Regions from separate parts of the Mesorhizobium sp. B2-6-4 genome, predicted to be linked through region 2. Evidence: predicted binding sites of a transcription regulator. Region 2 holds the regulator's gene; each other region holds the start of a gene.
The links. Region 2 encodes LexA, which represses DNA repair genes until DNA is damaged. Its sites were predicted from a motif close to TGTTCNNNNTGTGTTCNG; they were not measured.
Positions count from the first base shown of each region.

Region 1: a site for LexA is predicted at 4,542-4,559, ahead of FJ426_RS02880 (metallopeptidase family protein). Genes of this name have one in related genera too.
Region 3: a site for LexA is predicted at 6,029-6,046, ahead of FJ426_RS06050 (sel1 repeat family protein). Genes of this name have one in related genera too.

Region 1 covers NZ_VFUE01000002.1:99,553-109,594, forward strand. Annotated here, with positions in the region: gene FJ426_RS02865 (error-prone DNA polymerase) at 1-2,049, opposite strand, end outside; gene FJ426_RS02870 (DUF6504 family protein) at 2,046-3,521, opposite strand; gene FJ426_RS31685 (hypothetical protein) at 3,463-4,518, opposite strand; gene FJ426_RS02880 (metallopeptidase family protein) at 4,769-5,191, shown strand; gene FJ426_RS02885 (TetR/AcrR family transcriptional regulator) at 5,211-5,840, opposite strand; gene FJ426_RS02890 (hypothetical protein) at 6,011-6,688, shown strand; gene FJ426_RS02895 (DUF1737 domain-containing protein) at 6,675-6,881, opposite strand; gene FJ426_RS02900 (CoA ester lyase) at 6,937-7,833, opposite strand; gene FJ426_RS02910 (FAD-binding oxidoreductase) at 8,046-9,212, shown strand; gene FJ426_RS02915 (SRPBCC domain-containing protein) at 9,273-9,776, opposite strand; gene FJ426_RS02920 (SRPBCC family protein) at 9,819-10,042, opposite strand, start outside.
Region 2 covers NZ_VFUE01000006.1:160,463-170,504, forward strand. Annotated here, with positions in the region: gene FJ426_RS10475 (LpxI family protein) at 1-404, shown strand, start outside; gene lpxB (lipid-A-disaccharide synthase) at 397-1,575, shown strand; gene gltA (citrate synthase) at 1,660-2,988, opposite strand; gene gltX (glutamate--tRNA ligase) at 3,171-4,595, opposite strand; gene FJ426_RS10495 (ComEC/Rec2 family competence protein) at 4,699-7,149, shown strand; gene lexA (transcriptional repressor LexA) at 7,143-7,886, opposite strand; gene FJ426_RS10505 (TetR/AcrR family transcriptional regulator C-terminal domain-containing protein) at 8,339-9,016, shown strand; gene kynU (kynureninase) at 9,013-10,042, shown strand, end outside.
Region 3 covers NZ_VFUE01000003.1:301,092-311,133, reverse strand. Annotated here, with positions in the region: gene FJ426_RS06070 (carboxyl transferase domain-containing protein) at 1-1,446, shown strand, start outside; gene FJ426_RS06065 (O-acetyl-ADP-ribose deacetylase) at 1,448-2,011, shown strand; gene FJ426_RS06060 (acetyl/propionyl/methylcrotonyl-CoA carboxylase subunit alpha) at 1,993-3,954, shown strand; gene FJ426_RS06055 (branched-chain amino acid ABC transporter substrate-binding protein) at 4,108-5,229, opposite strand; gene FJ426_RS06050 (sel1 repeat family protein) at 5,628-5,894, opposite strand; gene FJ426_RS06045 (DUF2147 domain-containing protein) at 6,340-6,681, shown strand; gene FJ426_RS31255 (hypothetical protein) at 6,889-7,047, shown strand; gene FJ426_RS06040 (hypothetical protein) at 7,101-7,295, shown strand; gene FJ426_RS06035 (AMP nucleosidase) at 7,397-8,857, shown strand; gene FJ426_RS06030 (endonuclease/exonuclease/phosphatase family protein) at 9,017-10,027, shown strand; gene FJ426_RS06025 (DUF922 domain-containing protein) at 10,041-10,042, opposite strand, start outside.

The DNA of each region.
Region 1 (10,042 bases), on a different contig from region 2:
GTCGGCCTCGCCAGGCTTGAAGCCACCGGCCACGATGGCGATGTTCATCGCCTGTTCCTGGAACAGAGGAACGCCCAGCGTCTTGTGGAGGATCGCCTCCAGCTCCGGTTTCTGATACTCGGGCTGCTCCTTGCCTTGCCGGCGGCGCAGATAGGGGTGGACCATGTCGCCCTGGATCGGGCCGGGCCGCACGATCGCCACCTCGATGACAAGGTCATAGAATTCTTTTGGCTTGAGACGCGGCAGCATCGACATCTGCGCGCGCGATTCGATCTGGAAGACGCCGATCGTGTCGGCGCGACCGATCATCTTATAGACCGGCTTCGCCTCTTCCGGCAGGGTGGCAAGGACATAGGGCTGCCCGTAAGGGTCTCGCGCCTGCGGATAATGGTCCGTCAGCAGAGTGAAGGCGCGTTTGAGACAAGTCAGCATGCCGAGCGCCAGCACGTCGACCTTGAGGATCTTGACCGCGTCGAGATCGTCCTTGTCCCATTCGACCATCTTGCGTTCCTCCATCGCCGTCTTGACGATGGGCACGATCTCGTCGAGCCGGTCCCTGGTGATGACGAAGCCGCCGACATGCTGGGAGAGGTGACGGGGAAAGCCCATGATCTCGTTGGCACGCTCCATCACGTGCCGCGATATGGGGTCGGCGCGATCGAGGCCGCCGGCCCGGGCTTCCTTCTCGCCGAGCTCCGAGGTCGACCAGCCCCAGATCGAGCCGGAGAGCGATGCCCTGACATCCTCGGACAGGCCCATCGCCTTCGACACTTCGCGCAGCGCCGAGCGGCCGCGATAGCTGATGACGGCGGCGGCCAGCGCGGTGCGCTTGGAACTGTATTTCTCGTAGATATATTGGATGACCGTCTCGCGCTTCTCATGCTCGAAATCGACGTCGATGTCGGGCGGTTCGTTCCTCTCCTCGGAAATGAAGCGTTCGAACAGCGTGTCGATTCGCTCCGGCCCGACCTCGGTGATGCCGAGGCAGAAGCAGACGACCGAATTGGCGGCCGAACCGCGCCCCTGGCAGAGAATATCCTGGCTGCGGGCGAATTTGACGATGTCGTGGACGGTCAGGAAATAACGGGCATAGTTCAGGCGCTCAATAAGGGCGAGCTCTTCCTCGATGCGCCTCGTCACCGATTGCGGCACGCCCGAGGGATAGCGCCTGGCCGCCCCCTCCCGCGCCAACCTTTCCAGCTCCGCCTGCGGGCCGAGCCCTGATTGCGTCGGCTCGTCGGGGTAATTGTACTGAAGGTCGCTGAGCGAGAAAGTCAGCTCCTGCGCGAAGCGCAGCGTTTCGGCCAGTGCCTCCGGGTGCCTGCGGAACAGGCGCGCCATCTCCAGCGGCGGTTTCAGATGGCGCTCGGCATTCGCCGTGAGTTCCAGCCCGACCTCCGAAACGGGAATGTTGAGACGGATCGCGGTCAGCACGTCCTGCAGCGGGCGGCGTTCGGCCGTGTGGTAGAGGACGTCGTTGGTCGCCATCAAGGGCAGGCCGGCCAGCTCCGCCATCGCCGCCGCCTGCTCGATCCTGAAGCGGTCGTTTCCCGCGTAGTCGGGCGAGACACCGAGCCGCAGGGCCCCGCCGAAACGGTCCTTGAGCTGGCGAAGCAGGGCAAGGCTGTCTTGCGCGCCTGTCGCCAGAGCGGGCAGGACCGCCAGCGACATCAGTTCGCCCCATTCGAGAAGGTCGTCGCGCCGCAGAAGGGTCGCGCCCTTTTCGTTCTCCTCGCGCAGATTGGCTTGCGTGAGCATGCGGCACAGATGTCCCCAGCCCTTGCGGTTCCGCGGATAGGCGAGAATATCAGGCGTGCCGTCGCAAAAAACCAGCCGGCTGCCGGGGTGGTAGGCAAGCGTCTCGACCTTGGCCTGCTGCCAGGCGCGCACCACGCCCGCCACCGTGTTGCGGTCGGCGAGCCCGATCGCGGAGAACCCCATGAGCTTGGCCGCGACCACCAGCTCCTCCGGCTTGGAGGCGCCGCGCAGGAACGAGAAATTCGACTGGATGCCGAATTCCGCATAGGGAATGGCGGTCAGCGCGTTCATGCGAAGACCCCGTGCAGGAACCAGCGCGGCGGGATTTCAGAGCCGCCATAGAGACCTTGCCGGTAGAGCCAGTAGCGGCGGCCGTCGGCATCCTCGATGCGGAAATAGTCGCGTGTCGACGCCGCTTCGTCGCTCGAAAATTCACGCCACCATTCCGGCGCGATGCGTTCAGGGCCTTCGGCGCGGGCGACCCTGTAGAGCGCACGCCGCCAGCGGAAATTCAGCGGCGGTCCCTCGGGCATTTCGGTGGCCGGCACCTCAATCGGCTCGGGCGAGCGGAAAAGCCGGATCGGCCGCTCCGGCGGGAAGATGGTCATCGGCGCCTGCATCCTGTCCGGTTTCTTCGGCGGCGTGATGCGGCGCGGGGTTTCCGTGAAGGGGATGGTGGCGACGGCACGCTCGGGCAGATGGCTTTCCACGACGACCGGCTTGAGAACCGCGCCCTCGCCGAGCCGGGCGCGGATGCGGTCGGCGAACAGCGCGATATCGGCGCCGTCGTCGGTCGTTTTGCCTGTCAGGTCGGCCTGCGGCATGTCGAAGGCCGCCGCCGCCAGCACCGAAAGCCGCACCAGGTCGAAGCCATAGCCGGCATCGATATGCTGCTCGAGGGCGGCCAGCCGCTCATGGAACAATTTCTGGATCAGCCGGGGTTCGCGCATCGGTCGCGACGTGCCGAGCGCGATGCGGCTGACGGCGCCGTCGACGCGGAACAAGAGCAGCGCCAGGCTTCTCGCGCCTTCGCCGCGCCGCTCGAGGTCGATCTTCAGGGTCGTCGCCAGCATGCCCACCAGCCGTTCTATGTCCTCTGTCAGCGTGACGGGCTCGGCCAAATGGCGTTCGACCGAAAGCGGCGCGACGGGCAGGCGCGGCGACACCGCCTCGTCGAGACGGCCGAGCGCCTGGTCGAGGCGCAAGAGCAGGGAGGCACCGAAGCGGCGGGCGAGCGGCGCGCGCGGCGCGGCCATCACCGCGCCCGCCGTGCGCAGGCCAACACTTTCCAGGCTGGCGCGGGTTTCCGGCGCGATGCGTAGCGCCGCCAGCGGCAAGGGCGCCAGGAGCGCTTCCTCCTCGCCGCCGGCAACGATGCGGTCGCCGCAGAACCGCGCCGCCGCCCAGGCGGCGCCGGGTGTCGCGGCAAGGCCGGCACGGACGTCGAAGCCCTGATGGAAGAAGCGCGACAGGATCTCGTCCAGCATGGCGCGTTCGCCGCCGAAAAGATGGGTGCAGCCGGTGACGTCGAGGAACAGGCCGTCGGTCCCGTCGAGCGCCACCAGCGGGGTATAGCGGTCGCACCAGTCCGCAAGGCCTTCGAGCAGGCGCCGGTCGGCTTCGGCATCGGCCTCCATTATGTCGATCGACGGATGCATGGCGCGCGCATCGGCGATGCCCATGCCGGGCTTCAGATGCAGCGCCTCAGCCCGCTCGTCGAGGGCTAAGATGCGCTGCGCGTTGCTGTCGCGATGGCTGATCACCAGCGGCCGGTGATCCGATGGCCGGGAACGCCAGGACCGCCCCAGGCGCTGCCGCAGGATCCGTTCGGCCGCGAGATAGGGAAACCACAGGGACAGGATTCTTTGCTCGTTCTTCCCCAATCCGTCTTTCATCGAATATGCGTTCATCGGGGTTCCACTCCAATATGAATTGTCCTGGCAGGGCCGTGCGGCTCTTGCCGATGCTGATGGTGAAGGCGGGGCGGCCGATCGAGCCGGCAAGCGGCCCGGCGACCGTGTCGCGCGGCCCTGCCGGCGCCGGCGAGACGATGAGGCGGACGGGCGCCGCCGTCGGTTCGGGTTCGGCCGCCTGCCGCAGCAGGAAGACCGGCCGGCCGGCGCTCTGCGCGCGGGCGTGCAGCCGGCGCGTCGCGGTCAGGTCCAGCCGCTGCGGATTGCCGCGGACTTCAAGGATGACGGCGGCGAGCGCCGTCATGCGGGCCGCCTCCTCGGCGACCCACAGCGCATCGGCGAGCCTTGGCGCCTCGGAAAACAGCAATTGCTCCGGCTCGATGCCGAAGGCGGCGTGAAGGCCCCGGGCATAGGGAAAGCCCGCCTCGCGAAAAACCTCCTGGGTGCCGATCCACAGCACCGGCAATCGCGGCCCTTGCTTGAGGATCAGGCTGGGCTTGAGGATCAGGCTGGCGAGCGACAGGGCGAAGCCGGCGACCGCTCCGGCATCGCGGGTCTCGACGCCATGGATTTCGCTCAAGGCCGCTTTCGGCAGGCCGCCGCCCAAATCGCCGCCCCAATCGCCACCGAGGGCGGCATCGAGCCGGCCGATGCCGGTGCGCAGGAAAGCATCCGGCCTGGCTACGGCGATGCCGCGCCGGACCACGGTGCGGTCCGCGGCGGCCATGCCGGCGTCGGAAACCGCGCCGGCCGGCGCCTGCAGGCGCTCGGGCAGCGTTCCCTCGATCTTCGCGATCTGGCGGCGCAGGGCAAAAACAGTCTCCCGCGCCACGGCGCTCATCGCCATGACGGTCAGTGTCCACTCACAATTGTTCCTGTTATGTTCTTATAGATTCCAGAGGCGACCCGAAGAGTCAAGCAGACTCATGGGGGAATTTATTCCTCTCCGATAAGAGGGCCAACATGGGTCGGACAGCCGACCGCCCCTCAAGCCATGCGAAACGGCTCCCGGTGCCGTAAGCAATCCTGGGGTTGGCCGCCGCGTCATTTGCCGATTGTGGCCCAAAAGCCTATATGCCGGGATCAAAGGACAAAGCATGGCCCGCATCTACAAGACCCGCATTTGGCACGACCAGCTTTCGCCGTCGATGGACGAGATCGAGTTCCTGGCGCTGGAGGCCTACGCCCATCTGCCCGAGGATTTTCGCAAGCTGACCGGCGAGATCGTCATCCAGATCGCCGAATTCCCGACCGACGAGATCATGGACGACCTGTCACTGGAAACCCCCTTCGACCTGCTCGGCCTGTTCGAGGGACGCGGCATCGCCGAGCGCTGGAACCCGCAGACCGGCGAAGGCCCGAACCGCATCACGCTCTACCGCCGCGCCATCCTCGATTACTGGGCCGAGAACGAGGAGACTTTGGGCGACATCGTCACCCATGTGCTGATCCACGAGATCGGCCACCATTTCGGCCTCTCGGACGACGATATGGAGAAGATCGAAGAGGCAGCCGAGTGACCGGTTCCACGTCAGGCCGTCATTTCACAATGAGTGTGACGAAATGTTTTAATACGTTCTGCACAGTCTGCTCCCCGGTATGTCCTGCCACTGCCCATTGCGCAAAATGTCCATCAATGTACATGCGTGCGAGCCCGTAGACGAGCGCCCTCGCGGCTATCTGGGTCTCTGCCATGTCGTCCGACCGGAGCATGTTTCGTCGCTGTGCTTCTGCCATTGACGCTTCCATCAGCGAACGCACCGCTTCGTTATCGTGACGCAGCGACTCTGAAGCATCCCAATCAATAAGATTGCGTGTCGAGATGATCTGGAAGTGGGTGGGGTTTCGAATTGCCCAGCGCAAATAGGCGATTCCAACAGCGGCAAAGCGTTCGATCGGATCGTCCGTCGCAACCTTCTCGACCGCATTCGTGATCTCCGAGCGGAATCGGCTCATTGCCTGCTCCGCGACAGCCGTCATCAACGCGGTCTTGTTGCTGAAGTGACGGAATGGCGCGCCAGGGGAAACGCCGGCACGTTTTGCGGCTTCGCGCACGCTCACATTGTCGGGGCCGCCTTCCTCGACCAGTTGAACCGCGGCATCGATCAGGACCTCCCGCAAATTGCCATGGTGGTAACCAGTGCGATGAGGCGCCTTGGCTTTTGCCATCTCTTTCCCTTCGTTCCGTGGAGCAGCTCCCCGCCTCTGTAGCATGATTCCGCGATTTATGTAATCGCCGTTTACAATTCCGGCCAGAGGATGTAAGCAGTGATTACTGATGGGATCGGAACAGGCCTACGGTCTTCGCGGCTCCCGAACTCCCAGCTGAGGAGACGAACATGCTCGCCAGAACAGCCCCACCCCGCTCGCAATCGGTCATTTCGCATCAGAGTCCAGCCGAAGAATTTCAGCAGGAGAATTTCGCGATTGTTCAGTCGAGCGCGACTGTGCCCAGCCTCACGCTTTATCGGCTTGCCGCCGTTGCCGGGATGGGAAGCGCGCTTATTCTTCTGGTCAACGCGGCTAAACGCAGCTCGCTCATCGCGACCACCGATCTGACGCAACTTCTCGCACCAGTCGCCGAGATATTGGCGCTTGGCCTCGTCGTGGGCCTGTTTCTTGCGTTTGGCCGGCGCGCGGGGCTGTTCGGCACTATCGCGTTTGTCATCAACTTCGTTGCGTTGGCAAGTTTGGTAGGCGTGGAAGCAGTGATCAATCTGGTATTTTCGAAGCTTCCGCTCACAACCATCGTCGAGCTGCGAGCCGGACCGCTCGGTCTGGCTCTGGTCGCCAGTTCGGTTCTTTTTCTGGTTGGAACGCTCGCGTTTGTAATCTCTCTCGCCGTTGCAAGAGGCGTGCCGCGCATTCCTCTCGCTCTCTATCTCATTGGCGCGGTGCCGATCGCGCTTCGTGCGTTCGTTCCGGAGCTGGCTCTTGACCTGGGCTTGGCGATGCTTGCGGCATCGATCGCCTGGCTGGCGGCGTGGCTGTGGATGCGAGGGGCTACCACTCGCTGAGCTTGGTGTCCGGCCCGTATTCCTGGCCGTCGACATCCTTCACCACGGCCTGGCCGCAGCGCATGGTCTTGGTCTTCTTGTCGTAGGCGTAGGTGGGGGAGCCGAACAGGTGCCAGCCCTTGTTCAGCGCCGCCGTCACCTTGTGACAGAAGCTGGCGTCGTCCGGAGCGGTGAGAAAGCGGTAGAGTTTCATCATTCAATTCCTGTCGTCAGTCCATCGCCCGCGATCGGCAATCCAACACGGCACATCATGCGCCGACGGCCGCCGCCTTCGCCAGAAGTTTTTCGGCCTGCGCAAGGTGCAGCCGTTCGACCATCCTTCCCTCCAGCGCAATCACGTTCTTGCCGGCATTTTCCGGAAGCGCAAAGGCCTGCTTCACCGCGCGGGCCTTGGCCACCGCCTCCGCCGATGGCGCAAAGGCACGGTTCGCCGCCTCGATCTGGGCGGGATGGATGAGCGTCTTGCCGTCGAAGCCCATGGCGGCCGCTTCCGTGCACTCGCGGCTGAAAGCATCGAGCGCGCGAAAATCGTTGAAGACGCCGTCGACGATATCGAGGTCGCCGGCACGCGCCGCCAGCACCATCTGCATCAGCCACGGCAGGAGATAACGCCGGTCCGACGTCGCCATAATGCCGGTGTCCTTGATCAGGTCATTCGTTCCGGCAACGAAACAATCAAGCCGCGAGGCAGGATCGCGGCCAAGTTCGGCGATGGCGCCGACATTGAGCACGGCCTTCGGCGTCTCGATCATCGCCCATAGTTTCACGCTGTCGGGGGCGGAATTGTCGTCGAGCACGTCACCCGCCTCGAGCACGTCGCGGGGCGTGTCGACCTTGGCCAGCAGGATGCCGTCCGGCTCCGCCTTGGCCGCCGCCAGCAGGTCGGCGCCGCCCCATTCGCTCGAGAGCGCATTGATGCGCACCACCATCTCGCAGCGCCGGCCACTATGGTTGGTATCAGGACGATTGCTGAAGATGCCGGCCAGTTTTTCGCGCGCCGCGACCTTCTCGGCCGGGGCGACGGCATCCTCCAGGTCGATGATGACGGTATCGCAGGCAAGCTGCGCCATCTTGGCCAGCGCCTTGTCGTTCGAGGCCGGGACATAGAGCACCGAGCGGCGCGGGCGGTAGGGATCGGTCGTCATGCCAGATCTATGCCGCCTGCCGCGGGTTGAGGCAAGGGAACAGGCGGCATCGCGCGGTGCTCTACCGGGGGGACCGCATGGGCTCGGCATCGTGCTGGCCCTCCTGAAAGCGCAGGATGGCACGATCAGGCCGGTTGACTCCGAGCGCGGCACGCGCTTCGAGATTGTCTTGCCGGTTGCGTAAGGACGCCGGCAGCGGATCGGAGAAAAAAGTGCGCTACGACATCGTCATCATCGGCGGAGCCATCGTCGGCTCCTCGATCGCCTATTATCTGCGCGAGGAGGGCTTTTCCGGCAGGATCGCGCTGATCGAGCGCGACCCGCAATTTTCCCATGCGGCGACGACGCTATCCATGGCCTCGATCCGCCAGCAATTCTCGATTCCGGAAAACATCCGCCTGTCGCAATTCACGCTGAAACTGTTCCGCCGGCTGAAGAAAGAATTCGGCGCCGACGCCGACATCGGTTTTCGCGAGGGCGGCTATCTCATTCTCGCCGGCGAGGCCGGGCTGCCGATCCTCAGGGCCAACCACGAGGCACAGCTTGCCGAAGGCGCCGACATTTTGCTGGAGGACGCCGAACAGCTCGTGCGCCGTTTCCCTTGGCTGTCGGCCGAGGGCATCACCGCCGGCGCCTATGGCCGCAGCGGCGAGGGCTGGTTCGACGCGCATGCGATGCTGATGCTGTTCCGCAAGGCGTTGCGTGAGAAGAAGATCGACTTCATCAATGCTTCGGTCACCGGCATCGAGCGGCAGGGCGACCGCGTTACCGGCGTCAGCCTCGACAATGGCGAACGGCTCGAGACCGGCATCCTCGTCAATGCCGCAGGGCCGAATGCGGGCAAGGTCGCCGCACTCGCCGGGCTGGCGCTGCCGGTCGAGCCGCGCAAGCGCAACGTCTTCGTCTTCGAGGCGCGCGAGAAATATGCCGACATGCCGCTGCTGGTCGACCCGTCCGGCATCTATGTCAGGCCGGAAGGCTCGGTCTATCTCACCGGCGGCGCCGAGCCGGAGGAGGGCGACGGCCCGGCCGATCCCGCCGATTTCGACGTCGACTGGCCGCTGTTCGAAGAGGTGATCTGGCCGGTGCTGGCGACCCGCATCCCGGCCTTCGAGGCGATCAAGCCGACGCGCGCCTGGGCCGGTCACTACGACTACAACACGCTCGACCAGAACGCGGTGATCGGCCCACATCCCGAAGTCGGCAATTTCCTCTTCGCCAACGGCTTTTCCGGCCACGGCCTGCAGCAGGCGCCCGCCGTCGGCAAGGCGCTGGCCGAGCTGATCGTGCATGGCGGCTACCGCACGGTCGATTGCTCCCCCTTTGGCTACGAACGCGTTGCCGAAGGGCGGGCGTTCCGGGAATTGAATGTGATTTGAGGCGAGTTGAGGGTTCTCTGTGACGCTGACATCAAAAGGCTCTGCACCGCCACCAGTCGGCTAAGCCGCCACTCGGCTTCCCGCACCCAAATACGCCTGTAGCCAGCCCAGCACGCGTCCCCAGCCCTCGGCATGTTCGGCCGCCGCTTCGGCCAGCCCGGCAAAGCCGCCATGGCAGATGGTGAGGCGCGTGCCCGCGGCGGTTGGTTCCAGCAGCCAGGCGACCGTCGTTTGCCGGCGGCCAAGCGTCGGATGGTCCCAGGCATATGCCCTTGTCTGCACGATCCGGCGCGGCACCTCGATATCGAGGAATTCCCCGTTGGCCGGCAATTCCCTGCCGTCGGCTCCACGGACCGTGACGGCCCATCGGCCGCCGGCGCGAGGGTCTGCCGACCATTTCACCATCCGGTAGGTGTCGGCGGACCCCCACCATTGTTCGACCTCGTCCGTGATCAGCGCGCGGAAGACGCGCTCTGCCGGCGCGTCGATCTCGGCCTGGGCCATAACGGTCTCGCCATTGGTCATGCTCTGCACGGCTGAAGTTGGCACTGGCATATGCAACATCGATGCCTCCGAATGATTGTTTCGGCTGAGAAGCAATGATTTTCAGCCTTTTGACGCCGGCCGAGACAGGCCCTGCCCGGTTTCGAGCAGGCTTTTCAGGCTCGACAGGACGAGCGGCCAGCCCTTGCCGACATGCTCCAGCAGCTTGTGCGGGCCGTCGGCCGCATGGGTGACGGCAAGCTTCATCATGTCGCCCTCCTGCTCGATGACGAAGGTGCAGGTGGTGTAGCCGTCGGCCTTGACGTCCGGCATGAACTCATTGCGCC
Region 2 (10,042 bases):
ACTGGCGCGACATCGAGGCGGCCAGGCTGGCCGCCAAGGCCATCGGCGCGCTTGATATCGGGCAGGCGGCGATTGCGATCGGAGGCCGGGCCATCGCGCTGGAAGGCATTGAGGGCACGAGCGGCCTGCTCGAAAGAGCGCGCGCGCTGCGCGGCCATGGCAGGCTTGCCGGAAAGACCCGCGGAGTGCTGGTCAAATGCGCCAAACCCGGCCAGGAGCTGCGGGCCGACCTGCCGTCGATAGGGCCGCAAACGGTGGAAGCAGCGTATGCGGCGGGGCTTGCCGGCATTGCCGTCGAAGCGGGGCGCTCGCTGATCCTGGAAGGGCCGGCAACGCTGTCGCGGGCGAACGCGCTCGGTCTGTTCATCGTCGGCCTGCCAGCGGCGGAGCCGGCGCATGGCTGACAAGGCGCTGAAGATCGCAATCGTGGCCGGCGAGGAATCCGGCGACCTGCTTGGCGCCGACATCGTGCGCTCGATCAAGCAGTCGACGGGGCGCGAGGTGCAGATCGTCGGTCTCGGCGGCCGCCATCTGCAGGCGCTCGGGCTGGTTTCGCCGTTCGACGCCGGAGAGATCGCCCTCATGGGCTTCAGCGCCATCTTGTGTGACCTGCCGCGGCTGATGCGGCGGATCGGCCAGCTGGCCAGCACGGTCGCGGATGCGAAGCCCGACTGCCTCATCACCATCGACAGCCCCGACTTTTCGCTGCGCGTGGCCAGGAAAGTGCGCGCGGCCAACCCGTCCATCCCGATTATCCACTATGTCTGTCCCAGCGTCTGGGCATGGCGGCCGGGCAGGGCGGTGGCGATGAAGCCCTATGTCGACCACATCCTCTGCATCCTGCCGTTCGAGGTGAAGGAGCTAGGCAGGCTCGGCGGACCGCCAGGGACCTATGTCGGACATCGCCTCACCCATGACGCGGGCGTGCTCTCTGCGGCGAGGGCGCAGGCGCAGCCGCGGGATCTTTCGCCGGATCGCGTGAAGACGCTGCTTGTGCTGCCCGGCTCGCGGCGCAGCGAAGTGCGGCGGCTGCTCGAGCCGTTTGGGGAGACCGTTTCGATGCTGCGGGCACGCGGGCATCGCCTGCGGCTGATGTTGCCGACCGTGCCGCATGTCGCCGATGTCGTGCGCTCGGCGGTCGCTCGCTGGGACGAGAAGCCCGAGATCATCCTCGACCCTGAGCGAAAGTGGCAGGCCTTCGGCAAGGCTGACGCGGCGCTGATCGCGTCCGGCACGGTTTCGCTTGAACTGGCGCTGTCCGATGTGCCGATGATCTCCTGCTACCGGCTTGACCCTGTTGCGCGCATCGTGGCGCCATATCTCGTTTCGGTCTGGTCGGCGCTGCTACCCAATCTGATATCGGATCGGGCGCTGATCCCGGAATTCTACAACGAGTATGTCAAGCCGAACAATCTGGCCCGCCAACTCGAAGCGCTGTTCGCCGACACAGGCATGCGCAGATGGCAGAAGGACGGGTTCGCCGAGATCGCGCGGCGCATGACAACCGCCAAGCCGTCAGGCGACATCGCCGCGCAGGTGGTGATGGGGTATATCAAGAGAGTGAGTAGTGAGTAGTGAGTAGTGAGTAGTGAGTAGTGAGTAGGATTACCGCTCTTTCCCTACTGACTACTGACTACTCACTTATTCACTTCTTCCTTTTTACCGCTTCGCGATCGGCACATAGTCTCGCTCCGGCGCGCCGGTGTAGAGCTGGCGGGGGCGGCCGATCTTCTGGCGCGGATCCTCAATCATCTCCTTCCACTGCGCGATCCAGCCGACGGTGCGGGCGACGGCGAACAGCACGGTGAACATGGTGGTGGGGAAGCCCAGCGCCTTCAGCGTGATGCCGGAATAGAAGTCGACATTGGGGTAGAGCTTCTTCTCGATGAAATAGGGATCGGTGAGTGCGATCTTCTCCAGTTCCATGGCGATGTCGAGCAGCGGATCGTCCTTGATGCCGAGTTCGCCCAGCACCTCATGCGCGGTCTTCTGCATGATCTTGGCGCGCGGATCGTAGTTCTTGTAGACGCGGTGGCCAAAGCCCATCAGCCGGAACGGATCGTCCTTGTCCTTGGCGCGGGCGATGAATTCCGGAATGTGATCGACATGGCCGATCTCGCCCAGCATGTTCAGCGCCGCTTCGTTGGCGCCGCCATGCGCCGGGCCCCACAGGCAGGCGATGCCGGCGGCGATGCAGGCGAACGGATTGGCGCCAGACGAGCCGGCGAGCCGCACGGTAGAGGTCGAAGCGTTCTGCTCGTGGTCGGCGTGCAGGATGAAGATGCGCTCCATGGCGCGCGCCAGGACCGGATTAATTTTGTATTCCTCGCACGGCACGGCAAAGCACATGTGTAGGAAGTTGGCGGCGAAATTCAGTTCGTTCTTCGGGTAAATGAAGGGCTGGCCGATATGGTATTTGTAGGCCATGGCCGCGATCGTCGGCATCTTGGCGATCAACCGCATCGACGCCACCATGCGCTGGTAAGGATCCGAGATGTCGGTGGAGTCGTGATAGAAGGCCGACAGCGCGCCGACCACGCCGCACATCACCGCCATCGGATGCGCGTCGCGGCGGAAGCCGGTGAAGAAGCGCGACATCTGCTCATGCACCATGGTGTGGCGCGTCACGCGGTAATCGAAATCGTCCTTCTGCGCCTTGGTCGGCAGTTCGCCGTAGAGCAGGAGATAGCAGACTTCCAGGAAGTCGCCATGTTCGGCCAACTGGTCGATCGGATAGCCGCGATGCAGGAGAATGCCGGCGTCGCCATCGATGAACGTGATCTCGGACTCGCAGCTTGCCGTCGAGGTGAAGCCGGGATCGTAGGTGAAGGCGCCGGTGGTGCTGTACAGCGTGGCGATGTCGATGACGTCAGGCCCGACTGAACCACTTCGCACCTTGAATTCGTGCGTCTTGCCGGCGAATTCCAGCTTTGCCGTGGCTTCCTGGGTCTTGCCGCCCAGTTCCCGTCTTGTCGCAGCTTCGGTCATTGCAAACTCCTTCTTGTTTCCTCATGCCGGCAAAGGCAAATTCTGCAAAGCGACACGTCGAAGTCACCGAATGCGCGTATTCGCGACCGCATTTTAGGAAGTGCGTGCCAGATTGGGCCAAGGCTCAATGTTGCACTGCGAAACGCGCCTTTCAATGCCAATCTTCTTGGGCCAGATTGCTCCTAATCGATTTGATCGGCGATGCGCGCCAAGCTCTCCTCGCGACCAAGCACGGCGAGAACGTCGAAGACGCCGGGCGAGGTGCTCTTGCCGGTCAAGGCGGCGCGCAAGGGCTGGGCGACGGCGCCGAGCTTGTAGCCGCCGGCCGTCGCATAGTCGCGGATCGCGGCTTCAGCCGAGGCCGCCGTCCAGTCGCCTGAAACCGCCTCGAGGGCGTCGTGAGCGCCACGCAGGACCTTGCGCGCATCGTCATTGAGCAGCAGGGCTGCCTTCTCGTCGATCGGCAGTGGCCGCGCGGCAAACAGGAAGGCGGCGCCATCGACAAGCTCGACCAGCGTCTTGGCGCGCTCCTTCAGCCCCGGCAACGCTGCCAGCAACTGTGCCCTGTTCCGGTCGTCGAGGCGTGCGGCCATTGCCGGGCCGCCCTCGAGATAGGGCAAGGTGGCGATGAAGATGTCGAACAGCTCGGCATCGCCCATGCGGCGCATGTGGACGCCGTTTAGCGCCTCCAGCTTGGCGAAATCGAAGCGGGCGGCGCCCTTGTTCACATCGCCGATATCGAACCAGGCGATCATGTCCTGGATCGACATGATCTCGTCGTCGCCGTGGCTCCAGCCGAGCCGAGCCAGATAGTTCAACAGCGCTTCGGGCAGGTAGCCCATGGCGCGGTAGGCCTCCACGCCCAGCGCGCCGTGCCGCTTCGACAGCTTGGCGCCGTCGGCGCCGTGGATCAGCGGTATGTGCGACATTGAAGGCACATCCCAGCCCATGGCGTTGTAGATCACGGTCTGGCGGGCGGCATTGGTCAGGTGGTCGTCGCCACGGATGATGTGGGTGACGCCCATGTCGTGGTCGTCAACGACGACGGCATGCATGTAGGTCGGATTGCCGTCCGAGCGCAGGATGATGAAGTCGTCCAGATCCTTGTTGGGAAAGCGCACGTCGCCCTGGACATGGTCATGCACCACCGTCTCGCCTTTGGTCGGCGCCTTGATGCGGATCGCGCCCTTGACGCCAGGAGGCGCCTGCGAAGGGTCGCGGTCACGCCAGCTTCCGTCATAGCGCGGCGGCAGGCCCTTGACCCGCGCCGCATCGCGCATTGCCTCAAGCTCGGCAGGGGTCTCGTAGCTGTAGTAAGCCTTGCCCATGCGCACCAGCTCCTCGGCCACCTCGCGATGGCGCGGCGCGCGCTCGAACTGCGAGACGGCGTCGCCGTCCCAGGTGAGGCCGAGCCAAGTCAGTCCTTCGAGAATGGCTGCTGTCGCCGCATCGGTGGAGCGCTCGCGGTCGGTGTCCTCGATGCGCAGCAGCATCGTACCGCCGGTGTGCTTGGCGTAGAGCCAGTTGAAGAGCGCCGTACGCGCGCCGCCGATGTGCAGGTAGCCGGTGGGCGAGGGGGCAAAACGGGTGACAACCTTGTCGGACATACAACTCTCGGGAAACGTCTGGAGCGGGGTGCGGATCACACGCACTTTCGCGCGTCGCGCGTTCATGTAGCATAGGGTGTCGAGGGCGCAAGGGGCAGACCCGATGGCTGGAGCGGGCCGGGGCGCGGAGGAAGGCGAGGACGTCGTTGCCGGCGTCAGCGAACGCGCTCTTTTTGCCATGCCCGCGCCCGCCTCATTGCCGCTGGCGTTGCCGCCCCTACAGCAGCCGGGCAAGTCGCCGCCGGCGGATGTTTCCACGCCGCCCGGCATTCCCGCAGCCGGCGCGGCCGTGCGTCTGCGCCGTGAGTTCGGCCGTGCTTCATGGCCTCGTCTGCGCAACGGCGTGGCCAGAGCGTCCGAGCTCGAACTCGATCGGGGCATAGCCTTCCTGCTCGTGCCGGTGTTCCTGGCATGCGGATCGATCGCCTATTTTTCGCTGGCGGCGGAGCCGGGCTTTGCCAAGCCTGTCGCGGTCGCGATCCTGATGTCGCTGTGCGCGCTCGTTTCACGCTCATGGCCGAAAACGCATCTGTGCTTCATGGCGGCGCTGTTGTGCGCGCTCGGCATGCTCGCCGGCAAAGTCGAGACGTGGCGAGCGGGAACGCGGATGCTGGGCTCGGAAATCTCCACGCAAATCACCGGCCGCGTCGTTTCGGTCGACCAGATGGAGACCGGGCGCATCCGGCTGACCATCGATGTGACATCGACCGCGCGGCCGAAACTACTCTACGCGCCGGAGCGCGTTCGCCTTTCGGCACGCAAGGTGCCGGCTGAAGTGACGGCCGGTTCGCTCGTGACCGGCTATGCCAGGCTGTTGCCGCCGACCGGACCGGTGCGGCCGGACAGCTACGACTTTTCCTTCGACAGCTACTTCGCCGGCATAGGCGCCAGCGGCTTCTTTCTCGGCAACCCCAAAATCGTCTCAGCCGATGACAGGCCGGTGTGGGCCGCCCTTTCAGCCGCCATCGAGAGTGCTCGCGAAAGCATTGCCGACCATATCAGGGGCAGCATCGGCGGTGCCGAGGGCGAGATCGCCGCGGCGCTGATCGTGGGTGTGCGCGCCGGGATTCCCGACGAGATCAATGAAGCGATGCGACGCACCGGCATCTACCACATCATCTCAATTTCCGGGCTGCACATGGCGCTGGTCGCCGGCACGGTCATGGGTCTGCTGCGTGGCGGCTTCGCGCTGTTCCCGAATTTTTCCTCCCGCCGGCCGGTCAAGAAATACGCGGCCGCGGCGGCACTTTTCTCGATCGCCGCCTACCTCGTCATTTCGGGCGTCGTTGTCGCCGCCGAACGCAGCTTCATCATGCTGGCGGTGATGCTGATCGCCGTTCTGTTCGATCGGGCGGCACTCACCATGCGCAATCTGGCTATTTCGGCGATCGCCGTCATCGTGGTGTCGCCGCACGAGGTGGTAGGGCCGAGCTTCCAGATGTCGTTCGCCGCCACCGCGGCCCTGGTCGGCGCCTATGCCGGCTGGTCGGATCGCAAAGCCGACAAAGCGCGGACCCCGCCGCCGCAACGGACCTTGCCTGGCCTGCTGACGCGAAAATTGCTGCTGGCGACAGGTGGGCTGGCGATGACCTCGATTATCGCGGGAAGCGCCACGGCGCTTTTCGCCATCTGGCATTTCCAGCGCGTGTCGCCGCTCAGCCTGTTCGCCAATCTTGCCGTCATGCCGATCGTTTCTGTCGTGATGTTCCTTGCGGTTGCCAGCGCGCTGCTGATGCCGTTCGGGTTCGATGGACCATCCCTTTATCTGATGGGCAAGGGACTGACCGCGATGATCGCCATATCAGGATGGATCTCGCAACGCTCGCCGGTCGACGCGGTCGGGTTGATTTCGCAGCAATCCGTCCTTCTGGTGGCGATCGCCCTGGTCATCGCGACGATGGCCACGACATGGCTGCGGCTGGCGGCACTTCCCTTCGCGCTCGCCGGCCTGTTGACCGTCTCGGACACGCGCACGCCGGACGTGCTGATTTCGGAGGATGCCCGCCTGGTGGCGTTGCCGATCGGCGGCGGCGAGCTCGCGATCAACCGGGCGCGCCCGAACGAATTCACCGTCGATAATTGGAAACGCGCGCTGAAGTCCGAAACCATCGTTGCGCCGGAACTGTTCGACAGCGGAGACCGACAGTTCGACATCTTCGATCCCGCGCAACTTCCGGCGGGAGCGCCTTTCTATTGCTTCACGGGCCTGTGCATGGCCCGGCATACCTCGGGGGCGATCATCGCGCAGGTGGAGGATCGCAAGGACGCCTGGAGGGCCTGCTCCTATGCGGATCTGATCGTCATCAACGACCCCGCGGGCTACGATCCCTGCCACAATCCGCTGGTTCTCGTCATCACCAAGCGGCAGCTCGCTCGTAAGGGAAGTGCCGCCGTCTTCTTCGACCAGCAATCGGCGACGGCACCGGCACGGGTCAGTTTTGCCGTCGACAGGCCATATCGGCCTTGGCACGAACAGCGGAAATTCTCACGCGAGGCAAGGGGACTGCCGCCTTACCGTAAACCCGAAAAGCCCACCGCCGACCCCGCTCAGTAGCGCCTGATCAGGCCGACCAGCTTGCCTTGCACCTTGACCCTGTCCGGTCCGAAAATACGTGTTTCATAGGCCGGATTGGCAGCCTCGAGCGCAATCGAAGCACCCTTTCGGCGGAAGCGCTTCAGCGTTGCTTCCTCCTCGTCCACCAGGGCCACGATGATCTCGCCGGGACTTGCGGTGTCGGCATTGCGGATGATGACCGTGTCGCCGTCGAAAATGCCGGCCTCGATCATCGAATCGCCCTTGACCTCCAGCGCATAGTGTTCGCCGCCCATGATCATGTCAGGCGGCACTGAAATGGAATGCGTCTGATGCTGGATGGCGTCGATCGGCACACCCGCTGCGATGCGACCCATGACCGGGATCGACACCGCTGAAACCGCATCGTCGTCATTGCCGGCAGCGGGCAGACGCGAAGACGTCGCCGGTTTGATCTGCCGGCTAGGGCTGCTGCCCTGTCCGAGGCTGCCCTGGATGACGCTCGGGGAGAACTTCTTTGCCGCGTTAAGACCCGGCGCGATCGAGTCCGGCAGGCGCAGCACCTCCAGCGCGCGCGCCCGGTTGGGCAGGCGGCGAATGAAGCCGCGCTCCTCCAACGCCGTGATCAGCCGATGAATTCCCGACTTGGAGGCGAGGTCCAGCGCTTCCTTCATCTCGTCGAAGGACGGCGGAATGCCGCTTTCCTTCAGCCGTTCATGGATGAACATCAAGAGTTCATGTTGCTTGCGCGTGAGCATGGCGGCCCCCAAAGGCATTGCACGAAGGGTCTGGAACCAGAATCAGAAAACAAACCCAGAACAAACACTATCTGTTCCAGTTGTGTTCCGCAACCATTTAAAGTTTAATGAATTTGTTAAGGCGACGGAAACGAAATGCCCTCCCGCAGCCAGCATCCTGCCAGCGCGGTCCGTCGTCAATGCGCTCCCGGGCCCTTTGAAACTATTTTGGTTAATGGCCTGTGGCCCGACCGGTCTCCACTCTTGGCACAAGCCTGCAAGCTGGGTGACCGGCAGGTGCGGGGTGCGTTTGGGCGGATTAGAAACCCCTGCGGCTCGTGAACGAAACGAAACCAAAATGCCAACTTCCGCCGGAAAACGGCCAGACACCACCACTGGTCGCGACGGGCTACGTTCGTTCGTTCGCTTGACGAAACCGTATAATAGTGTACGGTTTTCGAAGAGGAACACCAATGACCACGCCGAAGCAGGCCGCGCGACGCGAACGGATAGAGGAGGCCGCCTATGCGGTGCTCCGGGAAACCGGCTACAAGAGCGCCTCCCTGCTTGCTATCGCCAAGCGGGCATCGGCCTCGAACGAAACCCTCTACAACTGGTACGGCAACAAGCAGACCCTGTTTCGATCCTTGATCGAAGCCAATGCGGGAGAGGCAAGGAAGCTGCTGGAGGACGCCCTTCACCAGGCGCGCGATCCGCTCAAAACCCTGAACTTGCTCGGGCCAGTCCTGCTGACCCTCGTGACGGGCGACAAGGCGGTGGCGCTCAATCGCGCCGCGGCCGGCGACGTCAACGATACAGGCACGCTTGGCCAATCGATCGCGCAATTCGGCCGCAATACCATAATGCCGCTTGTTGGCGACCTGCTTCGAACCGCAAGTCGGGCCGGCCTGATCGCCTGTGACGATCCTGCCGAAGCCGCCGACATCTACATCAGTCTTTTGATCGGCGATCTCCAGGTTCGCCGGATCGTTGGGGTGCTCGAGGAACTGCCTCGGGCGGAAATCGAGCAAAGATCGCACCGGGCGTTCACCCTGTTCTTGCGCCTCTATGCGGCCAGCCCTTGCCCGGGCGGCAAAACAGCCGGCCCGTTTCCAGGGCGCTCTTCTCACCGAGGAACATCGCGACCATGAGCAAAATTCCCGATCTCGCAGCGATCAAGGCAATGGACACCGCGGATCCGCTGCGTGCCATGCGTGACCGCTTCACCTTGCCCCAGGGGGTGATCTATCTCGACGGCAATTCGCTGGGCGCCGCTTCGCCCGCCGTGTTCGGCGAGCTGCAGAAGGCCGCCACGCAGGAGTGGGCGCAGGATCTCATCCGCGCCTGGAACACCGCCGGCTGGTTCGACATGCCGGTCGAACTCGGCGACCAACTCGGGCGCCTGATCGGGGCCGCCGCCGGCCAGACGGTGGTCTGCGATACCACCTCGATCAACATCTACAAGGTGCTGCATGCGGCACTCGGGATGCGGCCGGACAGGTCAGTCATCGTCGCCGAGGGGGACAGCTTTCCGACCGATCTCTATATGGCCGAAGGCGTTGCCTCGACGCGGCCGGGCACGGTGCTGCGGCTCGAGGGTGTCGATGCGCCGACCATAGAAGAACTGATCGACGAGCGGGTCGCGGTCATCCTGGTCAACCACGTCAACTACAAATCCGGGCAGTTGCGCGACATGGCCGCGCTGACGCGGACGGCACATGATGCCGGCGCGCTGATCGTCTGGGATCTCTGCCATACCGCCGGCGCCTTGCCGGTCGAACTCGACCGTTCGAACGCCGATTTCGCCGTCGGCTGCACCTACAAATATCTCAATGGAGGCCCAGGTGCCCCGGCCTTCATCTACGCGGCCGAGCGCCACCATGGCGATGTCCGCCAGCCGCTCAGCGGCTGGTGGGGCCATGCGCGGCCTTTCGCCTTCGAACAGGGTTTTGCTGCCGGCACAGGCATCCGCCGGTTTCTCTGCGGCACGCAGCCTGTGCTGTCGATGCGCGCGCTCAAAGGGGCGCTCGATGTCTGGAACGACGTCGACATGGCAGAGGTGCGCAGGAAGAGCATGGCGTTGACCGATCTGTTCATCCAACTGGTCGAGGCAAAATGCGGCGCCTACGGCCTCGAACTCGAAAGCCCGCGCGATGGCAATGAGCGCGGCAGCCAGG
Region 3 (10,042 bases), on a different contig from region 2:
CTGCCGCGCGAGCGGCTGGCGCAATTGCTCGACACCGGGTCGCCCTTTCTCGAGATCGGCCAGTTCGCCGCATGGTCGATGTATGGCGAGGACATTCCCTCCGCCGGCATCATCGCCGGTATCGGGCGCGTCGAAGGCACGGAAGTGATGGTCGTCGTCAATGACGCCACGGTGAAGGGCGGCACCTATTACCCGCTGACGGTGAAGAAGCATCTGCGCGCGCAGGAGATCGCGCTGCAGAACAATCTGCCTTGCGTCTACCTGGTCGACAGCGGCGGCGCCAACCTGCCCAACCAGGACGAGGTGTTTCCCGACCGCGAGCATTTCGGGCGCATATTCTACAACCAGGCCAACATGTCCGCCTCAGGCATCCCGCAGATCGCCTGCGTCATGGGTTCGTGCACGGCGGGCGGCGCCTATGTGCCGGCAATGTCGGACGAGACGATCATGGTGCGCAACCAGGCGACCATCTTCCTCGGCGGTCCCCCGCTGGTGAAGGCCGCCACCGGCGAGGACGTCAGCGCCGAGGATCTCGGCGGCGCCGACGTCCATACACGGCTCTCCGGCGTCGCCGACCACTACGCGCTCGACGACGAGCATGCGCTGGCCATCTGCCGGCGCATCATCAAGAACCTCAATCGGAACAAGACCGTAAGCCTTGCCGTCCAGAAACCGATTCCGCCGCTTCATCCGGCAGATGAGATCTACGGCATCGTGCCGACGGATCTGCGCCAGCCCTATGACGTGCGCGAGGTGATCGCGCGCCTCGTCGACGGTTCGGAGTTCGATGAGTTCAAGCAGAATTACGGCACCACGCTCGTCACCGGCTTTGCCCATCTCCACGGCATGCCGGTCGGCATCATCGCCAACAATGGCGTGCTGTTTTCCGAAAGCGCGCTGAAGGGCGCGCATTTCATCGAACTGTGCTGCCAACGCAAGATTCCACTGGTGTTCCTGCAGAACATCACCGGCTTCATGGTGGGGCGCAAATATGAGGCAGGCGGCATCGCCAAGGACGGCGCCAAGCTGGTGATGGCAGTCGCCACCGCCCGCGTGCCCAAGGTCACCGTGATCATCGGCGGCTCGTTCGGCGCCGGCAACTACGGCATGTGCGGGCGCGCCTACTCGCCCCGCTTCCTGTGGATGTGGCCGAACGCCCGCATTTCGGTGATGGGCGGCGAGCAGGCGGCGACGGTGCTGGCCATGGTCAAGCGCGAGGGTATCGAGCGCAAGGGCGGCGAATGGAGCGCTGAGGAAGAAGCGAAGTTCAGGAAGCCGATCCTGATGAAATACGAGCATGAAGGCCACCCGCTCTATTCCTCCGCAAGGCTATGGGACGACGGCATCATCGATCCGGCCAAGACGCGCGAGGTGCTGGCGCTCAGCCTCTCGGCCGCGCTCAACGCGGAGATCGAGGAAACGCGCTTCGGCGTGTTCAGGATGTGAAATGGGCGAGGTGCAGGACAGGATCCGCATTAACGTCGGCGACATCACCAAGTTGGATGTCGACGCCATTGTCAACGCGGCCAATTCCTCGCTGCTCGGCGGCGGCGGGGTCGACGGCGCCATTCACCGGGCGGCGGGGCCGGAACTCCTCGCCGAATGCCGCACGCTCAACGGCTGCAAGACCGGCGATGCAAAGTTGACCAAGGGCTATCGGCTGCCGGCCCGCTACGTCATCCATACGGTCGGTCCAGTCTGGCAGGGCGGCGGCAAGGGCGAGGCGGAGTTGCTCGCCTCCTGCTATCGGCGTTCGCTCGAAATCGCCGCCGAGAAGGAATGCCGCTCGGTCGCCTTTCCGGCGATCTCGACGGGCATCTACCGCTATCCGAGGGATGAGGCGGCAGCAATTGCAGTCGGCGCCGTAAATAGCTTCTTGAGCGGAAATACGACGCCGCAGACCGTCATCTTCTGCTGCTTCGACGAACAAATGGCCGAACTATACCGTGAGGCCGTTGCTTCCTCGAGGCGAACGCAGTCTACGGAGGTTTCATGTTCACAAAGATCCTGATCGCCAACCGAGGCGAGATCGCATGCCGGGTGATCCGCACGGCGCGCAGGATGGGGGTGCGCACGGTTGCCGTCTATTCCGATGCCGATGCGAAATCCCTGCATGTCGAGATGGCCGACGAGGCGGTACATATCGGTGCCTCGCCTGTCAGCGACAGCTATCTGCGCGGCGACAAGATCGTCGCGGCCGCCTTGGCGACAGGCTCGCAAGCCGTTCATCCCGGCTATGGCTTCCTGTCGGAAAATCCTGATTTCGTCGACCAGGTGGCGGCCGCGGGGCTCACCTTCATCGGCCCGTCGGCGGCCTCTATCCGCGCCATGGGGCTGAAGGATGCCGCCAAACGGCTGATGGAAAAGGCCGGCGTGCCCGTCGTGCCGGGCTACCATGGCGAGGCACAGGAGATCGTGGTCCTGGCCTCCAAGGCACGCGAAATCGGCTACCCCGTGCTGATCAAGGCGCGGGCCGGCGGCGGTGGCAAGGGCATGCGCCGGATCGAGCACCCCGACGAGTTTTCCGAAGCGCTGTCGAGCGCACGACGCGAGGCGAAATCCGCTTTTGGCGACGACCGTGTACTGGTGGAAAAATATATCGACAAACCGCGCCACATCGAGGTGCAGGTTTTCGGCGACAATTTCGGCAATGCCGTCCATCTGTTCGAACGCGACTGCTCGGTGCAGCGACGCCATCAGAAGGTTATCGAGGAAGCCCCCGCCCCCGGCATGACGGAGGCGTTACGCAAGGCGATGACCGAGGCGGCGGTGAAGGCCGCCAAGGCGATCAGCTACTGCGGTGCCGGCACCATCGAATTCATCGTCGATGCCTCGCAAGGCCTGACGCCTGACCGCTTCTGGTTCATGGAGATGAACACGAGGTTGCAGGTCGAGCACCCGGTCACCGAGATGGTCACCGGCACTGATCTGGTAGAATGGCAGTTGCGGGTCGCATCCGGCGAGAAGCTGCCGAAAACGCAAGGCGAGATAAAGCTAGCCGGCCACGCCTTCGAGGCGCGCCTCTATGCCGAGGATGCCGCAAGGGAGTTTCTGCCTGCGACCGGCACGCTGCATCATCTGAAATTTCCCGACATGGTTCCCCAAGGGGCCGCCATGCGTGTCGAAACCGGGGTGCGGGCCGGCGACGCCATTTCTCCCTATTATGATCCGATGATCGCCAAGCTGGTGGTGCATGGCGGGGACAGGCCGGCTGCGCTGGAGGCACTCGGCGCGGCGCTTGCGCGAACCGAAGTCGCCGGTTCGATCGTCAATACCGCCTTCCTCGCCGCGCTGGTGACCGATCCGGACTTTTCGGCGGGCGACGTCGATACCGGCCTGATAGGCCGCCACCAGCAGGCGCTGACCGAGATTGCGCCGCCGAGCGGCGAAACGGTCGCGGCCGCGGCCATAGCGGCCTCCGGGGCGGGCGCGCTGCCGGCATCGGATGATCCATGGTCGTCACTTGCCGGCTACACGCATTTCCATGGCATGGCACGACAGATCCGGCTGAAGTTTGGCGAGGACGATATTCTGGCAAGGGTTTCGGTACGACCAGACCGGCGTTCCCAGGTGACGCTCCATGCACCCTATGACAGCGCCAATTCGCATGACCTTCGCGCCGTTCCTCGCCTCGCCCGCTGGCCAGGCCACATCACGATATTCGAAGGCGCGGCCGGCTATACGTTCGCGGTGCCGGACCCGTTGGCCAGAGGCGATGATGCGGCGGCGGCGTCAGGCAGTTTGCGCGCGCCGATGCCGGGACTGGTCAAGCTTGTGCGGGCGACAAAGGGCGATACGGTGATGAAGGGGCAACCGCTGCTTATTCTCGAGGCGATGAAGATGGAGCACACCATCGCCGCGCCCCATGATGGCGTGATCGCCGAGATCGCCACCGAGGGCGCGCAGGTTACCGACGGCACTGTGCTGGTGCGGTTCGAGGATATGCAAGGCTGACAGCCTCGCTGCCGGACGCCAAGCGTCCCTGTCCTGCCGGACAGAGAGAGGCGCCGTAGAATGTCGACCGCCGTTATATGTCCATGGCAAGACACACAGGCAGAAATGAAATGGCCGGGACGAGCCCGGCCATTTCATCGATATAGGCAGCGATTACGGCTGGATCGGCGCATACTTGCCGTCGTGCCACTGGTTGATGTCGTAGCTGGCGTTCTTGAGGTCGCCCTTCTCGTCGAAGGTGACATTGCCGACAACCGTGCTGATTGGCTGCCCGTTCTTCAGCGCCTCGGCGACCTTGGCCGGATCATCGCTGCCGGCACGCTTGATGCCTTCCGCAAAGGCCTGGATCGTGGCGTAGGAGAATAGCGTGAAGCCTTCCGGCACGAAACCGCCGGCTTTGATCTTCTCGACGGCTGCCTTGGCTTCCGGCTTTGCCTGAGGATCCGACGGGAAGACGAACATGGTCCCTTCGCCGGCCGGGCCGGCAACCTGCCAGAATTCCGGCGAGGCTATCGAATCCGGCATGATCAGCTGGAACTTGATGCCCTGTTCCGCCGACTGGCGCAGGATCAGGCCAGCCTCCGGGTGGTAACCGCCGAAATAGACAACGTCGGCCTTGAGGTCCTTGAGCTTGGTGACGAGCGCCGAATAGTCCTTTTCGCCGGCATTGATGCCTTCATAGTCCACTTCCTTCAGGCCGCCGGCATTCATCGTGGCCTTGACCGCATCGGCAACGCCCTGACCGTAGGCACTCTTGTCATGCAGGATGACGACGTTCTTGCCGGCATACTTCTTCGCGATCCAGGGGCCGATGAAGGCACCCTGCGCATCGTCACGCGTATAGAGGCGCATGATCGTCGGCCAGCCGGCCTTCGCTGCGGCGTCGGTCAGCACCGGGTTCGAGGAGGCCGGGCTCATCATCAGGGCACCGGCTTCGGCATAGACGGCGGAAGCCGGAATGCTCGAACCCGAGCAAGCGTGGCCGTCGATGAACTTGACGCCATTGGCGACGATACGGTTGGCGACCGAAACCGCCTGCTTCGGGTCGCACTGGTCATCCTCGATATCGAGCTTGATCTGGCGACCGTCGACACCGCCGGCAGCATTGATCGCGTCGGCGGCAGCCTGCGCGCCCTGCTTGAACTGATCGCCAATGGTGGCGAGCTGTCCGGTCATCGGACCGACCACCGAAAAGGTGATGTCGTCGGCATAGGCGACCGGCGCGCTCATCATCAGGCCGAAAATGGCCGCGTTCAAAATACTTAATTTTTTCATTGCGGTATGACTCCTCCACTCACGCGCGGCCGCCCCGGCCACGCTTCTTCCAGAGAGGCCGGACAATTTCATCCTTCGTGTGGCCTGTCTAGGCGCATTGGCGGCGCTCGATTAGGCCTGCGGAGCATCTCTGGAGCAAAAAGGCAAAAGCCGCGCCGGCCTTGTTCCGGCCGGTCGCGGCTTTGCCTGTCGAGCTGTTTCTCAAGCGCCCCCGCACTCGAACCCAACTCGCCTTTCCTGTCTTCCTGCTGGCCCTGATCTTTCCGAAACCGGATCATGGCCGCCGCGCCGCTGGCCCTGTCGGGCGTGCCGCGTTCTTGGTTTTGTCACGTGGCCGTCTTACCGCGGCCTTGTCCTTGCCTGGCGGACCAGAAGGCCGCCCTGCCTTATCTCTAAATTCAGTGCATCGTCATCCATTCGCGGGCTTCGCGCAGCGCCTTGGCGATCTCGACCTTCGACATCGCAGCCGACAGTTCCGAACGCAATTCCGCAGCGCGGGCCGAACCCTTGATCGCGGCGATGTTGAACCATTTGTGGGCGGCGACGACATCGGTCTCGCAATCGCGGCCCGTCGCATACATCATCCCCAGTTCGAAAAGAATGTCGGCCTGGGCAGTTGCCCCCATGGCGCCGAAGCCTGCTTCAAGCATTTCAAAACGTGCCATTTTTCAATCCTCTCTTCCGGCCCTGTCTGGCTCCCGAGAGCTGCCTCCGTTTGTCTGCCCGGGCTGCTCTTTCGATGCTTTCGAGAATGCCGCTCAGGCTTGAATCCGTCGTTAAATGGCGTGCTTAATTTGAGGAAAACAAAGCTAAAACAATAGGTAAACGTGGAAATTCGTTAAGGATACAAAGCCAGCGATTCAGCCGGATAGCGCCAAATTTGACGACAATTTTCGCGGGCGGAATCAACACTCTGCTAACCACGCGAAACAAACGCCGCGCATGCATGCATTCATTTCCCTGCCGACATTGCTTCCGTCGGCGCATCTGAATTGCCAAAGCTTCCGCTGCGGCACCGCTTTTGTTTTGCAGGGAGCTGGATTAGCTTACGTTTGCGTAAGCGGCAGACCGGCGAGGCGTAGCCTCCTGCCGGTATCCAAGGGAGGAAAGATGTTTCGAAAAGCAAGCCTGGCCCTGGCGGCCACTTTGATCCTGACCGGTCTGGCCTGGGCCGATCCGATCGAGGGAAACTGGAAGACGCAGGCCGGCGATACCGCGGCCATCGGGGGCTCGGGTTCATTTTCCATCACGCTGAAGTCTGGCAAATATGCCGGCAAGACCATCGGTTCGCTCAAGGCGTCCGGCGACAACAAATACACCGGCAACATAACCGACCCGGCAAACGACAAGACCTACTCCGGCAAGGCGACACTATCGGGCACCTCGCTGAAAATGAGCGGTTGCGTGCTCGGCGGGCTGATCTGCAAGAGCCAGACCTGGCACAAGCTCTGATCGACCCCATCCTTGCGACATGAAAACGGGGCCGGCAGGCCCCGTTTTCATTTCATGATCCTGGCATGCTGTGCCGGCAGCCATGCTCCTTATGGCCAGCGCCGCCTCAAAATCCATCAACCGATTTGAACGGCAGATGAACGCCGGCATCAGAGCCGGTTCAGTCGTGCCCGGGCATTCTCCTGCGTATTGAAGGAGACACGACCAATGCTCGCCCGCCGCTTCACCATCGTCTGCCTGCTGGTGAGCCTGTTTGGAATGTTCTTCGCCATCCTCGTCGCCGAAGCGGGCCGTCCGGCCCGTTCCTGGGACGAGGCCAGTTCCAGAACCTGCCGCCTCGCCTGCCCGACCACCCTTCGCCCCTGAGACAGAAACCAAAGACCTGACCAAACCAAGACCTCGAAAGAAAAGCAAAGACCATGAACCGCATCGCCGCCAACCTCTTCAAAACCGTTCGGCTTCTGCCGCGGGCGGCGCTCATCCTGGCGTTTCTTGCCGCGCCGGTCCTGGCCGTACCGATGATGCGTGCCGATGCCGGTTCCACGATCGACGCGCCAGCACTGAAGAAGTCGGGCGTCGGTTTCGTGCTGCTGGTCAGCCTGCAGCGCGGATAAATTGCGCCTTCGATCGGGACACCCCTCCCAACCGCCTTTCCAAATCTCTATATTGAGCCATGGAAAAGCGAATCTATCCCCAAGCCATCGAATCTATCGTCATGCCCGAGCCTTTTGGCCGGCAAAGCTTCGACACCGCAGAAAAGGCCGTCGCGGCGTTGCAAGCCCTTTATGACCGCAACACCAAGTTCCTGCGCGACTCCTTCGCGGCGCTTGCCGCCGGCGGCGACAGCAGCAAGCGCTACCGCGCCTTCTACCCGGAGATCGGCGTCACGACCAACTCGTTCACCCAGATCGATTCGCGCCAAGCCTATGGCCACATGCCGACGCCGGGGCATTTTTCCACCACCATCACCCAGCCGAGCCTGTTCGAAAGCTATCTGGTCGAGCAATTGCGTCTGATCATGCGCAACCACGGGGTCGCGGTCACGGTCTCGGAATCGACAACGCCGATCCCGCTGCATTTCGCCTTTCTCGAAGGCACCCATGTCGACGGAACCGCGGCCGAGCGTATCCAGCGGCCTATCCGAGACCTGTTCGACGTGCCAGATCTCGACGGTACAGACGACCAGATCGCCAACGGCACGTTCGAAGTGGCGTTCGGAGAACCAAGGCCGCTGGCGCCCTTCACCGCGCAGCGGATCGACTATTCGCTCCACCGCCTGTCGCACTATACCGCGACCACGCCGCAGCATTTCCAGAATTTCGTGCTGTTCACCAATTATCAGTTCTATATCGACGAGTTCGTGGCGCGCGCCCGTGACCTGATGGAGGATGGCGGCGGCGGATATGCCGAATTCATCGAACCGGGCAACGTGGTCACCAAAGCCGGGCAGAGCGCCCCGAGCGAAGGGGTGGCGCCGCAGCGCCTGCCGCAGATGCCGGCCTACCACTTGAAGAAGCCGAACCATGGCGGGATCACCATGGTCAATATCGGTGTCGGACCCTCCAACGCCAAGACGATCACCGATCATATCGCTGTGCTAAGGCCTCATGCTTGGGTGATGCTCGGCCACTGCGCGGGCCTGCGCAATACGCAGGCGCTGGGCGATTATGTGCTGGCGCATGCCTATGTGCGCGAGGATCACGTGCTGGACGACGACCTGCCAGTCTGGGTGCCGATCCCGCCGCTGGCCGAAATCCAGGTGGCATTGCAGGAAGCGGTGGCCGAAGTCACCGGCCTGTCGGGGTACGATCTCAAGCGCATCATGCGCACCGGCACTGTCGCCACCATTGACAACCGCAACTGGGAACTGCGCGACCAGCGCGGACCGGTGCAGCGGCTTTCGCAGTCGAGGGCGATCGCACTTGACATGGAATCGGCAACGATCGCGGCCAATGGCTTCCGCTTCCGCGTGCCTTACGGCACGCTCTTGTGTGTCTCCGACAAGCCGCTGCATGGCGAACTGAAGCTGCCCGGCATGGCGACCGAATTCTACAAGCGGCAGGTGGCGCAGCACCTCACCATCGGCATCAGGGCGATGGAAAAGCTTTCGGAAATGCCGATGGAGCGGCTGCATTCGCGCAAGCTCAGAAGTTTTTCGGAAACGGCCTTCCAGTAGCCGATCTGCGCGCCGCCAGAGCCATTCGCCGTCTTGCCGGCGATTCGCCATCTTGCCGGCAATTCGCTATCTTGATTGAGCCGCATTTTTGCCGATAACCGGGCGGGGACCATCGCAGGCAACTCATGCAGATCTGATCCGATGAAACGCAGTCGAGACATGGCGGCTTCACTGGTATTCATCGTGATGATGACGCTCTCGGTCGCGCTGGTGGCCGGCTTCTTAGGCGCGTTGCACCCGGCGCTCGATTCCTTTTCGCATTTCCGCATTCACCTCGCCGTGCTGATGGCGCTTTGCGCGCTGCCGCTGCTGGCGACATCGTTTCGCCTGCAAGCGGCCGCGGCCCTGGTTTTTGCCGTGGCCGCTCTTGCCACCGCTTCGACCGCCTTGCCCCGGCCGTGGCCGGTTCAGGCGGTCGCCAAACCCACCGACCAGGTAGTCTACAGCCTGCTGCAGATGAATCTGCGCTACGACAACCCGACGCCGAAAAAAGTGCTGTCACTGATCGGCCGGACCAATCCCGACGTCATCACCCTGGACGAGGTGTCGGCGATGTGGGCGACGGAGCTTGGCTACATCGCCAGCGCCTATCCATACCGGATCCTCTGTCCCTATCCCAACGGCGTATTCGGCGTCGCGCTGCTCTCGCGGCGGCCCTTTCTCGCCGGCACCGCGCCACATTGCGAGCGCCGGGGCGCAATGGCCGTTGCGACCATCGATTTCGGCGGCAGGAGCGCCGACGTCGCCGCCATCCATCTCAGCTGGCCGTGGCCGCGGGAACAGTATTGGCAGATCGGCGAACTCTCGGAGCAGCTTTCATCGCTCGGCCAAACCGCCATCATGGCCGGCGATTGCAACGCGGTGCCATGGAGCGCTGCGGTGCGGCGCGTCGCCGCTCTCGGCGGACTGACGGTCATGCCGTCGGCCGGGTCGACCTGGATTCACCGGAAGCTGCCCGACTTCCTGCGCCGCTATGCAGGCCTCCCGATCGACCAGGCGTTCAGCAAGGGCGGCGTGACCATTCTGTCGTCAACGCGACTGGAAGATACCGGCTCCGACCATCTTCCCGTACTCGTGGAGTTCTCGCTTCGCCCCGACGACAGGCTGCCCCATGACGAGCATGAGAGCGCGCTCGCGGCGAGCGACCTTGAAAACAATCCGCGCGGTTGATGCTTCGGCATTCTC